Regions from separate parts of the Pantoea sp. SGAir0175 genome, predicted to be linked through region 2. Evidence: predicted binding sites of a transcription regulator. Region 2 holds the regulator's gene; each other region holds the start of a gene.
The links. Region 2 encodes PurR, which represses purine synthesis genes. Its sites were predicted from a motif close to CANGCAAACGTTTGCNTG; they were not measured.
Positions count from the first base shown of each region.

Region 1 (3,846 bases), 1.2 Mb from region 2:
GCCATCTGAGCCCTTCGCTCCTCACCAGACACAAAGCCTGCCGCGTGCAGGCTTTTTCATTTACAGCACTTTGTGCGGACCGAACACTTCGTAGTGGATACGGTCGGCGCTGATGCCGGCATCAGTCAGCTGGCGCGCAACAAACTGCATGAACGCCAGCGGGCCGCAAATCCAGAACTCACCCTCGGGCTGGGTCAGTGCGGTTGAGACGGTGGCTAAATCCATCAGACCCTGCGCGTCGTAACGTCCCGCATCGTCAGCTTGCGGCTGGCGATACCAGACGTGGCGGCTAAAGCGCGGCAGTTGCGCGCCCAGCGCCGCGACCTCATCAGCAAACGCGTGCTGCGCGCCGTTTTCGGCGGCGTGCAGCCAGCATACCGCGGCCGAATGCTGCTGCTCCGCCAGGCTGGCCAGCATGGCTAACAGCGGCGTTTGCCCGACGCCTGCTGAGATCAGCGTCACCGGCGTCTGCGCTGCTGCCTGCAGGAAGAAATCCCCGGCCGGCGCGGCGCACTGCACGATATCGCCGACCTTCGCATGCTGATGCAGCCAGCCGGAGACGCTGCCCTGCGCTTCGTGCTTCACTGCAATGCGATAGGCTTTGCCATCCGGCAGATGCGTCAGCGAATACTGGCGGTGCTGAATGTAGTCGCTGTCCGCCGGGCGCAGACTGAGGGTCAGATACTGGCCGGGCAGGAAGTCCGCCACCGGCTCTCCATCATTCGGCACCAGCTCAATGCTTTTGATCACCGAGCTCTGCGCGGTAATCGCACGGATACGAAAATCGCGCGCGCCGCGCCAGCCGCCGACCTTTTCTTCCGACGCACGGTAAATCGCTGCTTCACGCTGGATAAACACCTCAGCCAGCACGCCATAGGCTTTGCCCCACGCCGCCAGTACTTCATCGCCTGGATTGAGCAGCTCTTTAATCGTCGCCAGCAGGTTTTCCCCGACAATCGCGTACTGCGCCGGCTGAATATTCAGGCTGGCATGCTTCTGCGCAATTTTCTCCACCGCCGGCAGCAGCGCCTCAAGATTTTCCAGGTTGCTGCCGTACGCGCAGATCGCGTTAAACAGCGCTTCACGCTGATTGCCGCTGCGCTGGTTGTTCATGTTAAACACGTTCTTCAGCTCGGGATGCTGCGTCAGCATCCGCTGATAAAAGTGACCGGTCAGCTGCGGGCCGAGTTGAGCAATCGCGGGCAGGGTAGATTTCACGGTGGCGATGGTTTGTGCGTCAAGCATGGGCTGATCCTCAGAGTAATTTTAAACATGTATTTTAAATGCATGTTATGCCTGTTGCCGCGCACTGTAAATCCCCCGTTTTGTCTGGGGTGACGAGTGCCAATCTGCTGGCGGGCGCGCAAAGCTGAAAAATTTTCCCGCTGCTGATGAACAAATATCCGGTTTTCTTCCCCGGCTAAAAAGCGTAAAAATCCCGTGCCAGCGCCTTGCCAATCGTTTGCGTAAAAAGAGGAGATTGGCGCTACCGTCCCCTGGCAAAACCGTTTACACTGTTGGCCTTCGCCCCCAGCCGGGGCTTAAACTGCCGTTAAAAAGTTGCTGAGTCAGGAGATGCGGATGTTAAAGCGTGATATGAACATTGCCGATTATGATGCCGAGTTGTGGCAGGCTATGGAGCAGGAGAAGGTGCGTCAGGAAGAGCACATTGAACTGATTGCTTCGGAAAACTACACCAGCCCACGCGTTATGCAGGCGCAAGGTTCACAGCTCACCAACAAATATGCCGAAGGCTATCCGGGCAAACGCTACTACGGCGGATGTGAATATGTGGATATCGTTGAGCAGCTGGCGATCGATCGCGCCAAAGCGCTGTTCGGCGCGGATTACGCTAACGTGCAGCCGCACTCCGGCTCCCAGGCTAACTTCGCGGTGTATACCGCGCTGCTGCAGCCGGGCGACACCATTCTGGGCATGAACCTGGCACACGGTGGTCACCTGACCCACGGTTCGCCGGTCAACCTGTCCGGTAAACTGTACAACGTTATCCCTTACGGCATCGATGAAACCGGCAAAATCAATTACGAAGAGCTGGCCGAACTGGCGCAGACCCACAAGCCAAAAATGATCGTGGGCGGCTTCTCTGCTTACTCTGGCGTGTGCGACTGGGCAAAAATGCGTGAAATCGCCGACAGCATCGGCGCCTGGCTGTTTGTTGATATGGCCCACGTTGCCGGTCTGATCGCTGCTGATGTGTACCCGAACCCGGTACCACACGCGCACATCGTGACCTCGACCACGCACAAAACGCTGGCCGGTCCGCGTGGTGGCCTGATCCTGGCGAAAAACGGCGACGAAGAGCTGTACAAGAAACTGAACTCCGCGGTGTTCCCGGGTGGTCAGGGCGGCCCGCTGATGCACGTTATCGCCGGTAAAGCCGTCGCGTTCAAAGAAGCGATGGAGCCGGAGTTCAAGGCTTATCAGCAGCAGGTCGCGAAGAATGCCAAAGCGATGGTGGAAGTGCTGCTGGAGCGTGGTTACAACATCGTCTCAGGCGGTACTTACAACCACCTGTTCCTGATCGATCTGGTGAGCAAAGGGCTGACCGGTAAAGAGGCGGATGCCGCTCTGGGCCGCGCCAACATCACCGTGAACAAAAACAGCGTACCTAACGATCCGAAGAGCCCGTTTGTGACCTCCGGTGTGCGTATCGGTACGCCAGCAGTGACCCGTCGCGGCTTCAAAGAAGCGGAAGTGCGCGAACTGGCGGGCTGGATCGCTGACGTTCTCGACAATATCAACGACGAAGCCACTATCGAGCGCACCAAACAGAAAGTGCTGGATATCTGTGCCCGTCTGCCGGTTTATGCCTGATAAGCGCTAAACCCGCAGTGTGAAGAAGGATGGCGCAAGCCATCCTTTTTTTATTCCCTTTCGCAGGCGGCTTTGAGAAAGTAGCGGCCATTCCGCGCACGGCGGAGCGTCAACAGGAGGAAACATGACCATCGGATCGGCCAGGTGGCTGGGACTGAGCTACTTCACCTACTTTTTCTGCTATGGCATCTATCTGCCGTTCTGGAGCGTGTGGCTGAAAGGCAACGGGCTGGATGCGGAAAAAATTGGCCTGCTGCTCGGCTGTGGCATGGTGGCGCGCTTTGCCGGCAGCCTGTTGATTGCTTCGCAGGTGAAAAATCCAGCGCAGCTGATTGTTGCGCTGCGCCTGCTGGCGCTGGTGACCTGTCTGTTCGCGCTCGGTTTCTGGCTGGGCGGTCAGTGGCTATGGCTGCTGCTGGTGATGATTGGTTTTAACCTGTTCTTCTCGCCGCTGGTGCCGCTGAGTGATGCGCTGGCGGCCACCTGGACACAGCAAATCGGGCTGGCCTATGGTCCGGTACGGCTGTGGGGCTCGCTGGCGTTTGTTATCAGCTCGGCGCTTACCGGTATGCTGGTCAGCGCCTGGTCATCGCAGGTGATTCTGCTGCTGCTAAGCGCAGGCGCGCTGGCGATGCTGTCCGGCATGCTGCTGCCGCCACAAACCCGACCGCAGGGTGAGCTACGCCAGGGCGCGAGCGGTGGCTGGGCGGCGTGGCGCGACCTGCTGCGCGAGAACAGCGTCTGGCGTTTCATGCTGTGCGTAACGCTGATGCAGGGCGCACACGCCGCGTATTACAGCTTCAGCGCCATCTGGTGGCAGGAAGCAGGGTATTCGGCCTCGGTGGTCGGTTATCTGTGGTCGCTGGGCGTGGTGGCCGAAATCGTGATTTTTGCCCTGAGTAACCGGCTGTTTCGCCGCTGGAGCGCGCGCGATCTGCTGCTGCTGTCCGGCGTGTGCGCGCTGGTGCGCTGGACGCTGCTGGGTGCCAGCACAGCGCTACCGCTGTTGAT
Region 1 is NZ_CP028081.1:1,117,780-1,121,625, forward strand. It holds gene glnB (nitrogen regulatory protein P-II) at 1-9, shown strand, start outside; gene hmpA (NO-inducible flavohemoprotein) at 61-1,245, opposite strand; gene glyA (serine hydroxymethyltransferase) at 1,582-2,835, shown strand; gene C1N56_RS05010 (3-phenylpropionate MFS transporter) at 2,960-3,846, shown strand, end outside.
Region 1: glyA (serine hydroxymethyltransferase) is a predicted target of PurR. The motif match lies at 1,452-1,469, and genes of this name have one in related genera.

Region 2 (3,846 bases):
CCCCGCGACTGAAAACGGGATTTTGCCTTAGCCGGCGCATATCGCCATGTTTGTTAAGTTCGCGCGCCACGAATAACATTTTCATATCATTAATAAGCATTAATCAATTAATAATTAGCAATAATTCCGCTGGGTTAAACAGCTGAAATCGCTCATTTTTGCCCCACTTTCAGTACCGTGACAGATTAATGGAAAAAGACCTTACCTTTTGCAAAAAAAGTGGATTAGAATTGCCCCGGTGCTGATCGTCGATCAGATTTTTCTAACTTTACCGCGGTCTGGCTTCCTGCCGACGGCTTAACCTGTAACCGGACTATGCGTTTACTGATTACGCTTTTCATACTGGCTTTTGCCCAACTGTTCTTTAATGTGGCGGCGGCTTCTCCGCATGCGCCGGTTAATGCCAGTTTGCAGAAAGCGGAGAAAAAGAACGCGCGTGAAGATGAGCGTCGCAAACGACGCCCGGTGAAAACCACCAGCAAAAAGTCACGCCTGACGTCGGTACAGAAGTTCAGGCTGAAAAAACAGCAGAAAAGCGAAACGGTACTTCAGCACACCACCCAGCGCAAATCCTCACTTAAGCTCAGTGCGAAAAAATATGGTCATCAGCGGCTGGCGAAAAAATCGCGTGACGTTGCCGTTGATGATGAAGTGCAGCAGCTGAGCGGCATTAAAATGAGCAAAGCCCACCGCCTGCGCTATCAAAAAGCACGTGAAACCGCGATGACGAAACTGATGGGCCAGCTGGGTAAACCGTATCAGTGGGGAGGCACCTCACCGCACACCGGTTTCGACTGCAGTGGTTTAGTGTGGTACGCCTACAAAGATCTGGTGAAGTTTAAATTTCCCCGCACCGCCAATGAGATGTATCACCTGCGCGACGCCGCGCCGATCAAGCGCGAGATGCTGGAGAAAGGCGATCTGGTGTTCTTCCGCATCAACAACCGCGGCACCGCCGACCATGTCGGGGTTTATCTGGGCAATGGTAAATTCATTCAGTCTCCGCGCACCGGTAAGGACATTCAGATTAGCGCGCTGGGCGAGGATTACTGGCAGAAGCATTACGTTGGCGCACGCCGTATGATGACGCCGAAAACCGTGCGCTAACCTCAGCGTTGCGCAACAAAAAAGCCGGTGGCTGTTCAGCAGCACCGGCTTTTTTATTAATGCAGAATGGCGGTAAAGCTAAAGGCAATAATCATCAGCAGAGCAGCGGCGGTGGTGGTCAATGCCAGTTTTAAATCGGTACTCATCACAACTCCTTAGTCACACAGATTGCATGGTTAAATAATTTTCGCACAGTGATGGGCAAAAATCTCGTGTTATCCGCCCCGGCTTGCTAGAATCGCCGCCTTTCGTTGCGCAACAGATTTAGCGCATGCTGCATTGACAGCCTGCTGAAGGATGTTTCCCTGCCCGATTAAGCAGATTAGCCCTGATATTCAGGGCGCAAAACCATTAGCAGACGCAAACGTTTAACAATATACTTATCAGTAAGTTGCGATAATCCCAGGAGTACCATTTTCATGGCAACCATTAAAGATGTGGCGAAACGCGCCGGGGTCTCAACCACCACGGTTTCGCATGTCATCAACAAAACGCGTTTTGTCGCGGAAGAGACGCGTAACGCCGTATGGGAAGCGATTAAAGCGCTGCACTATTCACCGAGCGCGGTGGCCCGCAGCCTGAAGGTGAATCACACCAAGACGCTGGGCCTGCTGGCGACCTCCAGCGAAGCGCCCTACTTCGCCGAAATTATTGAAGCCGTGGAGAATCACTGCTTTGAGCGTGGTTACACGCTGATTCTCGGCAACGCGCATAACGATCTGCAAAAACAGCGCGCTTATCTTTCGATGATGGCGCAAAAGCGCGTCGATGGCCTGCTGGTCATGTGCTCCGAATATCCCGACGATCTGCTGCAGATGCTCGAAGAGAACCGCAATATCCCGATGGTGGTCATGGACTGGGGCGAATCGCGCGGGGACTTTACCGATACCGTGCAGGACAATGCGTTCCACGGCGGTTACCTCGCCGGACGATACCTGATTGAGCGCGGCCATCGCGATATCGGTGCCATCCCCGGCCAGATGGAACGCAACACCGGTGGCGGACGTCATGCGGGTTTTCTGCAGGCGATGCAGGAAGCGGGCATCAGCGTCCGTCCCGAGTGGATTGTGCAGGGTGACTTCGAACCGGAGTCAGGTTATCAGGCGATGCAGCAGATTCTGAACCAGAAACAGCGCCCGACGGCGGTGTTCTGCGGCGGCGATATCATGGCGATGGGCGCGATTTGCGCGGCCGACGAGATGGGACTGCGCGTGCCGCAGGATATTTCGGTAATTGGCTATGACAATGTGCGCAACGCGCGCTACTTCACTCCGGCGCTGACAACCGTGCACCAGCCGAAAGCGCAGCTGGGGGAAAAGGCACTGGAGATGCTGCTGGACCGCATCACCAGCAAACGTGAAGAGCCGCAGACCATTGAAGTTCAGCCCACGCTGATTGAGCGCCGCTCCGTGGCCGATGGCCCGTTCCGCGATTACCGCCGTTAAGCCGCCTTCTCGCTGAGCCACTCGTGGTTCAGCGTCTCCGCATCGCCCAGATATTCCAGCAACCACGCCAGCGCCGGTGACGCGCGCTGCTCAGACCAGCTGACGCAACACGGGCTGTCCGGAAACGGCTGCGGCAACGCCAGCTCCACCAGCGCGCCGCTGTCCAGCAGCGGGCGCGCCAGGTGCCCCGGCACCATGCCCACGCACAACCCAGCCTGCAGGCAATCCAGCCCGGTTTCCCACTCCGGCACCACCAGACGCCGCTGGTTATCCAGCGTCCACGTCATGCGGCGCGGCAGCGCGCGCGATGTATCTTCCAGCACCAGCGACGGCCAGGCGCGCAGGGTTTCGTCGTCCAGCTGCGGGCTGCGGGCCAGCGCATGCTGCGGACTTACCACACAGCGCCAGTTGAGCGCGCCCATATCCTGAAAGGCGAAGCGGCCGCCGACCGGAATGGCCTGGGTGGCACCAATCGCCACATCGACACGCCCATCAGCCAGCGCGTCCCACACGCCGTTAAATACTTCGTAGCTGATGATCAGCTCCATATCGGGGAAATGGCGGTAAAAATCCTTTACCAGCTGGCGGGTGCGCTGCGGTTTGACGATGCAATCTACCGCGATACTGAGCTGACCGCGCCAGCCGTTAGCCAGCTGCTGACACTGACGGCGCGTGGCCAGCATTTTTTTGATAACAGAACGCCCTTCACGCACAAAATGCTCGCCTGCTGCCGTCAGCACCACTTCGCGATGCTGCCGCTCAAACAGCGGTACCGCCAGCCAGCCTTCCAGCTGGCGCACGGTATAGCTGATGGCAGAGGGCACGCGGTGCAGCTCCTGCGCCGCCGCGCTAAAACTGCCGGTGCGCGCTACCGCGTCCACCACCTCAAGTGCATATTCCGACCACATAGTTTTCCCATCAAAAATTTTAACAGCACCCTGCAAATATTAGCGTTTCACAAAGCCCGCTGCACCCTTTTACACTCCCCGCCGTTCAACCTGCCGAATGAGAAAAACCATGCTGTCATCCAAAGGATTTCTGCCTTACCTTGCCGTGCTGAGCATGCTCGGCTTCCTGGCCACCGATATGTATTTACCCGCCTTCGGCGCCATGCAGCGCGACTTTGCTTCCGCACCGGGCACCATCAGCGCCAGCCTGAGCTTGTTTCTGGGCGGCTTTGCCTGTGCGCAGGTGCTGTGGGGTGTGCTGTCGGACCGCTTCGGCCGTAAGCCGATTTTACTGGCGGGCCTGAGCCTGTTTGCGCTGAGCTGTCTTGCCATGCTGTGGGTGACTA
Region 2 is NZ_CP028081.1:2,328,468-2,332,313, forward strand. It holds gene C1N56_RS10755 (C40 family peptidase) at 316-1,107, shown strand; gene C1N56_RS10760 (cytochrome bd-I oxidase subunit CydH) at 1,164-1,253, opposite strand; gene purR (HTH-type transcriptional repressor PurR) at 1,527-2,552, shown strand; gene punR (DNA-binding transcriptional activator PunR) at 2,549-3,460, opposite strand; gene punC (purine nucleoside transporter PunC) at 3,570-3,846, shown strand, end outside.

Region 3 (3,846 bases), 710 kb from region 2:
TGTCGAAATGGGTGCCAAGCTGTTTGCAGTTCATCGCCGAGCACTCAATGTGCCAGCCCGGGCGGCCGTTGCCCCACGGTGAGTTCCACGCCGGCTCATCAGCCTTGGACATTTTCCACAGCACAAAGTCCATCGGGTTGCGCTTCACTTCCGCCACTTCCACGCGCGCGCCGGCCTGCAGCTGTTCGAGATCCTGACGCGACAGTGCGCCGTAATCTTTATCGCTCAGCACATCAAACATCACGTCGCCATTATCCGCCACGTAGGCATGGCCGCGATCGATCAGCTTGCCGACCAGTTCGATGATCTCCGCGATGTGGCGCGTGGCGCGTGGCTCGAGATCCGGCGGCAGAATACCCAGCGCGGCAAAATCTTTGTGCATTTCGGCGATCATCCGGTTGGTCAGCGTTTCGATGCTTTCCCCGTTTTCGTTGGCACGTTTAATGATCTTGTCATCGATGTCAGTGATATTACGCACGTATTTCAGCTTATAGCCCACGTAACGCAGGTAACGCGCGACCACGTCGAATGCCACAAAGGTACGCCCATGGCCGATATGACAGAGGTCGTAAACCGTGATTCCACACACGTACATACCGATTTCACCGGCATGAATGGGTTTAAATTCCTCTTTCTGGCGACTCAGGGTGTTATAGATCTTTAGCATTGAACGATTCCGTTGTTTACGTGTGCGGGATACGCCTTCTTGATGTAGCCGGTTATTGTGCCGTATTTTTCCGACTTGTGCATCGCTCGCTTCGCAACTGCCGTTGCCTTACTGACGCGTTATTGGAAATTGTGATATAAGAGGCGTCTACAAAAATGCCCCGCCGCCTTGCCGGTGCGGCAGTTGATACTGACGACAACCTCCACAGGACGAATATAATGGTCACTTTCCAGACGAACCATGGCGATATCGTAATCAAAACCTTCGATGACAAAGCGCCGGCTACCGTACAGAACTTCCTGGACTACTGCCGTGAAGGTTTCTACGACAACACCATTTTTCACCGCGTGATCAACGGTTTCATGATTCAGGGCGGCGGTTTCGAGCCGGGCATGAAGCAGAAAGCCACCAAAGCAGACATCCGCAACGAAGCCAATAACGGCCTGAAAAACACCAAAGGCACGCTGGCGATGGCGCGTACCCAGGCACCTCACTCGGCTACCGCACAGTTCTTCATCAACGTTGCCGATAACGACTTCCTGAACTTCCGTGACGAAAGCCTGCAGGGCTGGGGTTACTGCGTGTTTGCTGAAGTGGTTGAAGGCATGGACGTGGTCGAAAAAATCAAAGCAGTGAAAACCGGCCGCAGCGGCATGCACCAGGACGTGCCGGTTGATGACGTGATCATCCAGAAAGTGACCGTCAGCGAGTAATGTCGCGCACGCTGTTTATCGCAGATTTACATCTGTGTCAGGAAGAACCGGCAATCACTGCCGGTTTTCTGCATTTTTTGCAGGGGGAAGCGCAGCAGTGTGATGCGCTTTACATCCTTGGCGATCTGTTTGAAGCCTGGATTGGCGATGACGATCCTAATCCGCTGCATCAGCAGATCGCCGACGCCCTGCGTGCCCTGCCGGTGCCAAAATTCTTTATTCACGGCAATCGCGACTTCCTGTTAGGTCAACAGTTCGCCCGCGCCAGCGGCATGACGCTGCTGCCCGAAGAGCAGGTGCTGGAGCGCTATGGTCAGCGCGTGCTGATGATGCATGGCGACACGCTGTGTACGGACGATCAAGGTTATCAGCGTTTTCGCGCCAAAGTCCATCAGCGCTGGCTGCAGCGGCTGTTTCTCGCGCTGCCGTTGCGTCTGCGCATGCGCATTGCTGCGCGGATGCGGGCCGACAGCAAGCAGGCCAACCAGCACAAGTCACTGAGCATCATGGACGTCAACCCGCAGGCAGTAGCCGCGGCGATGACGCGCCAGCAGGTGTCGATCCTGGTTCACGGCCACACCCATCGCCCGGCGATTCATCAGTTCGAGCTCGCCGGCACGCCAGCGCAACGCGCGGTGCTGGGCGCGTGGCATGAGCGCGGATCGATGATTCAGCTGGACGCACAGGGCGTGCAGTTGATCGAATTTCCTTTCTGATTGTTTGCGGCGGAAATGCCGGTTTTCCGCCCACGCAACCGTTTTCCTTGCCGCTGTCTCGTGCTATTCTCTGTGCCCTTCTTTACCTGCCCGCCCGGCCAGGTTCGTTTGATTATTCACAGGAGTTGACCGCATGTCATCCAACGCCGCCCCGGCCCGTATCGCCATCGTCATGGGTTCCAAAAGTGACTGGGCTACCATGCAGTTCGCCGAGGAAATCCTTAACAGCCTGGATGTCCCGTTCCACGTTGAAGTGGTCTCTGCGCACCGAACGCCAGATAAGCTGTTCAGCTTCGCAGAGCGCGCAGCCGACAACGGTTTTCAGGTGATCATCGCCGGTGCCGGCGGTGCGGCGCACCTGCCAGGCATGCTGGCGGCGAAAACCCTTCTGCCGGTGCTGGGCGTACCGGTACAGAGCGCAGCACTGAGCGGCGTGGATAGCCTCTACTCCATCGTACAGATGCCGCGCGGCATTCCAGTCGGTACGCTGGCCATCGGTAAAGCCGGTGCCGCCAACGCCGCACTGCTGGCGGCGCAGATCCTGGCGATTCACGATCGCGAGCTGGCTGCACGCCTGGCCGCCTGGCGTCAGAGCCAGACCGATGAAGTGCTGAATAATCCGGATCCGCGGGAGGACGCATGAAGCCAGTTTGCGTACTCGGCAACGGTCAGCTGGGCCGCATGCTGCGCCAGGCGGGCGAGCCGCTGGGCATCGCCGTGTATCCGGTCGGACTGGACGCGGAGCCGTCGGCACTGCCGATCGCGCAAAGCGTGATCACCGCGGAAATCGAGCGCTGGCCGGAAACCGCGCTGACGCGCGAGCTGGCTAACCATCCGGCGTTCGTCAACCGTGATATTTTTCCGCGCCTCGCCGATCGCCTGACGCAAAAGCAGCTGCTCGATCAGCTCAACCTGGCAACCGCGCCATGGCAGTTACTGGCTGATAAAAGCGAGTGGCCGGCGGTATTCAGCACGCTGGGCGAGCTGGCGATCGTCAAGCGCCGCACCGGCGGCTATGACGGCCGCGGCCAGTGGCGCCTGCGCGCCGACGAAACCGCAACGCTGCCGGATGAGTGCTACGGCGAGTGCATCGTTGAGCAGGGTATTAACTTCAGCGGTGAAGTCTCGCTGGTGGGCGCGCGCGGGCACGATGGCCGCACGGTGTTTTATCCGCTGACGCACAACCTGCATCAGGACGGCATTCTGCGTACCAGCGTTGCCTTCCCGCAGGCTGATGCCGCGCAACAGCAGCAGGCAGAAGCGATGCTGAGCGCGATCATGCATGAGCTGAAGTATGTGGGCGTGATGGCGATGGAGTGTTTCGTCACACCGCAGGGCTTGCTGATCAATGAGCTGGCACCGCGCGTGCACAACAGCGGCCACTGGACGCAGAATGGCGCCTCAATCAGCCAGTTTGAACTGCACCTGCGTGCCGTGCTCGGTCTGCCGCTGCCGCAGCCGGTGATGTTTGCGCCGTCGGTGATGGTCAACCTGATTGGCGCCGACCTCAATACCGACTGGCTGCAGCAGCCGCTGGTGCATCTGCACTGGTACGACAAAGAAGTCCGCGCCGGACGTAAGGTCGGCCACCTGAATCTGACCGACAGCGATCCGGCACGCCTCACCGCCGCACTCAATGCGCTGGTACCGCTGCTGCCTGATGCCTATGCGAGCGGCATTGCATGGGCCGTGGCGAAGCTGTAGTTCTGCGGTATTCCCCTCACCCTGCCCTCTCCCACAGGGAGAGGGA
Region 3 is NZ_CP028081.1:3,035,439-3,039,284, forward strand. It holds gene cysS (cysteine--tRNA ligase) at 1-667, opposite strand, end outside; gene ppiB (peptidylprolyl isomerase B) at 886-1,380, shown strand; gene C1N56_RS14290 (UDP-2,3-diacylglucosamine diphosphatase) at 1,380-2,096, shown strand; gene purE (5-(carboxyamino)imidazole ribonucleotide mutase) at 2,230-2,739, shown strand; gene purK (5-(carboxyamino)imidazole ribonucleotide synthase) at 2,736-3,800, shown strand.
Region 3: purE (5-(carboxyamino)imidazole ribonucleotide mutase) is a predicted target of PurR. The motif match lies at 2,128-2,145, and genes of this name have one in related genera.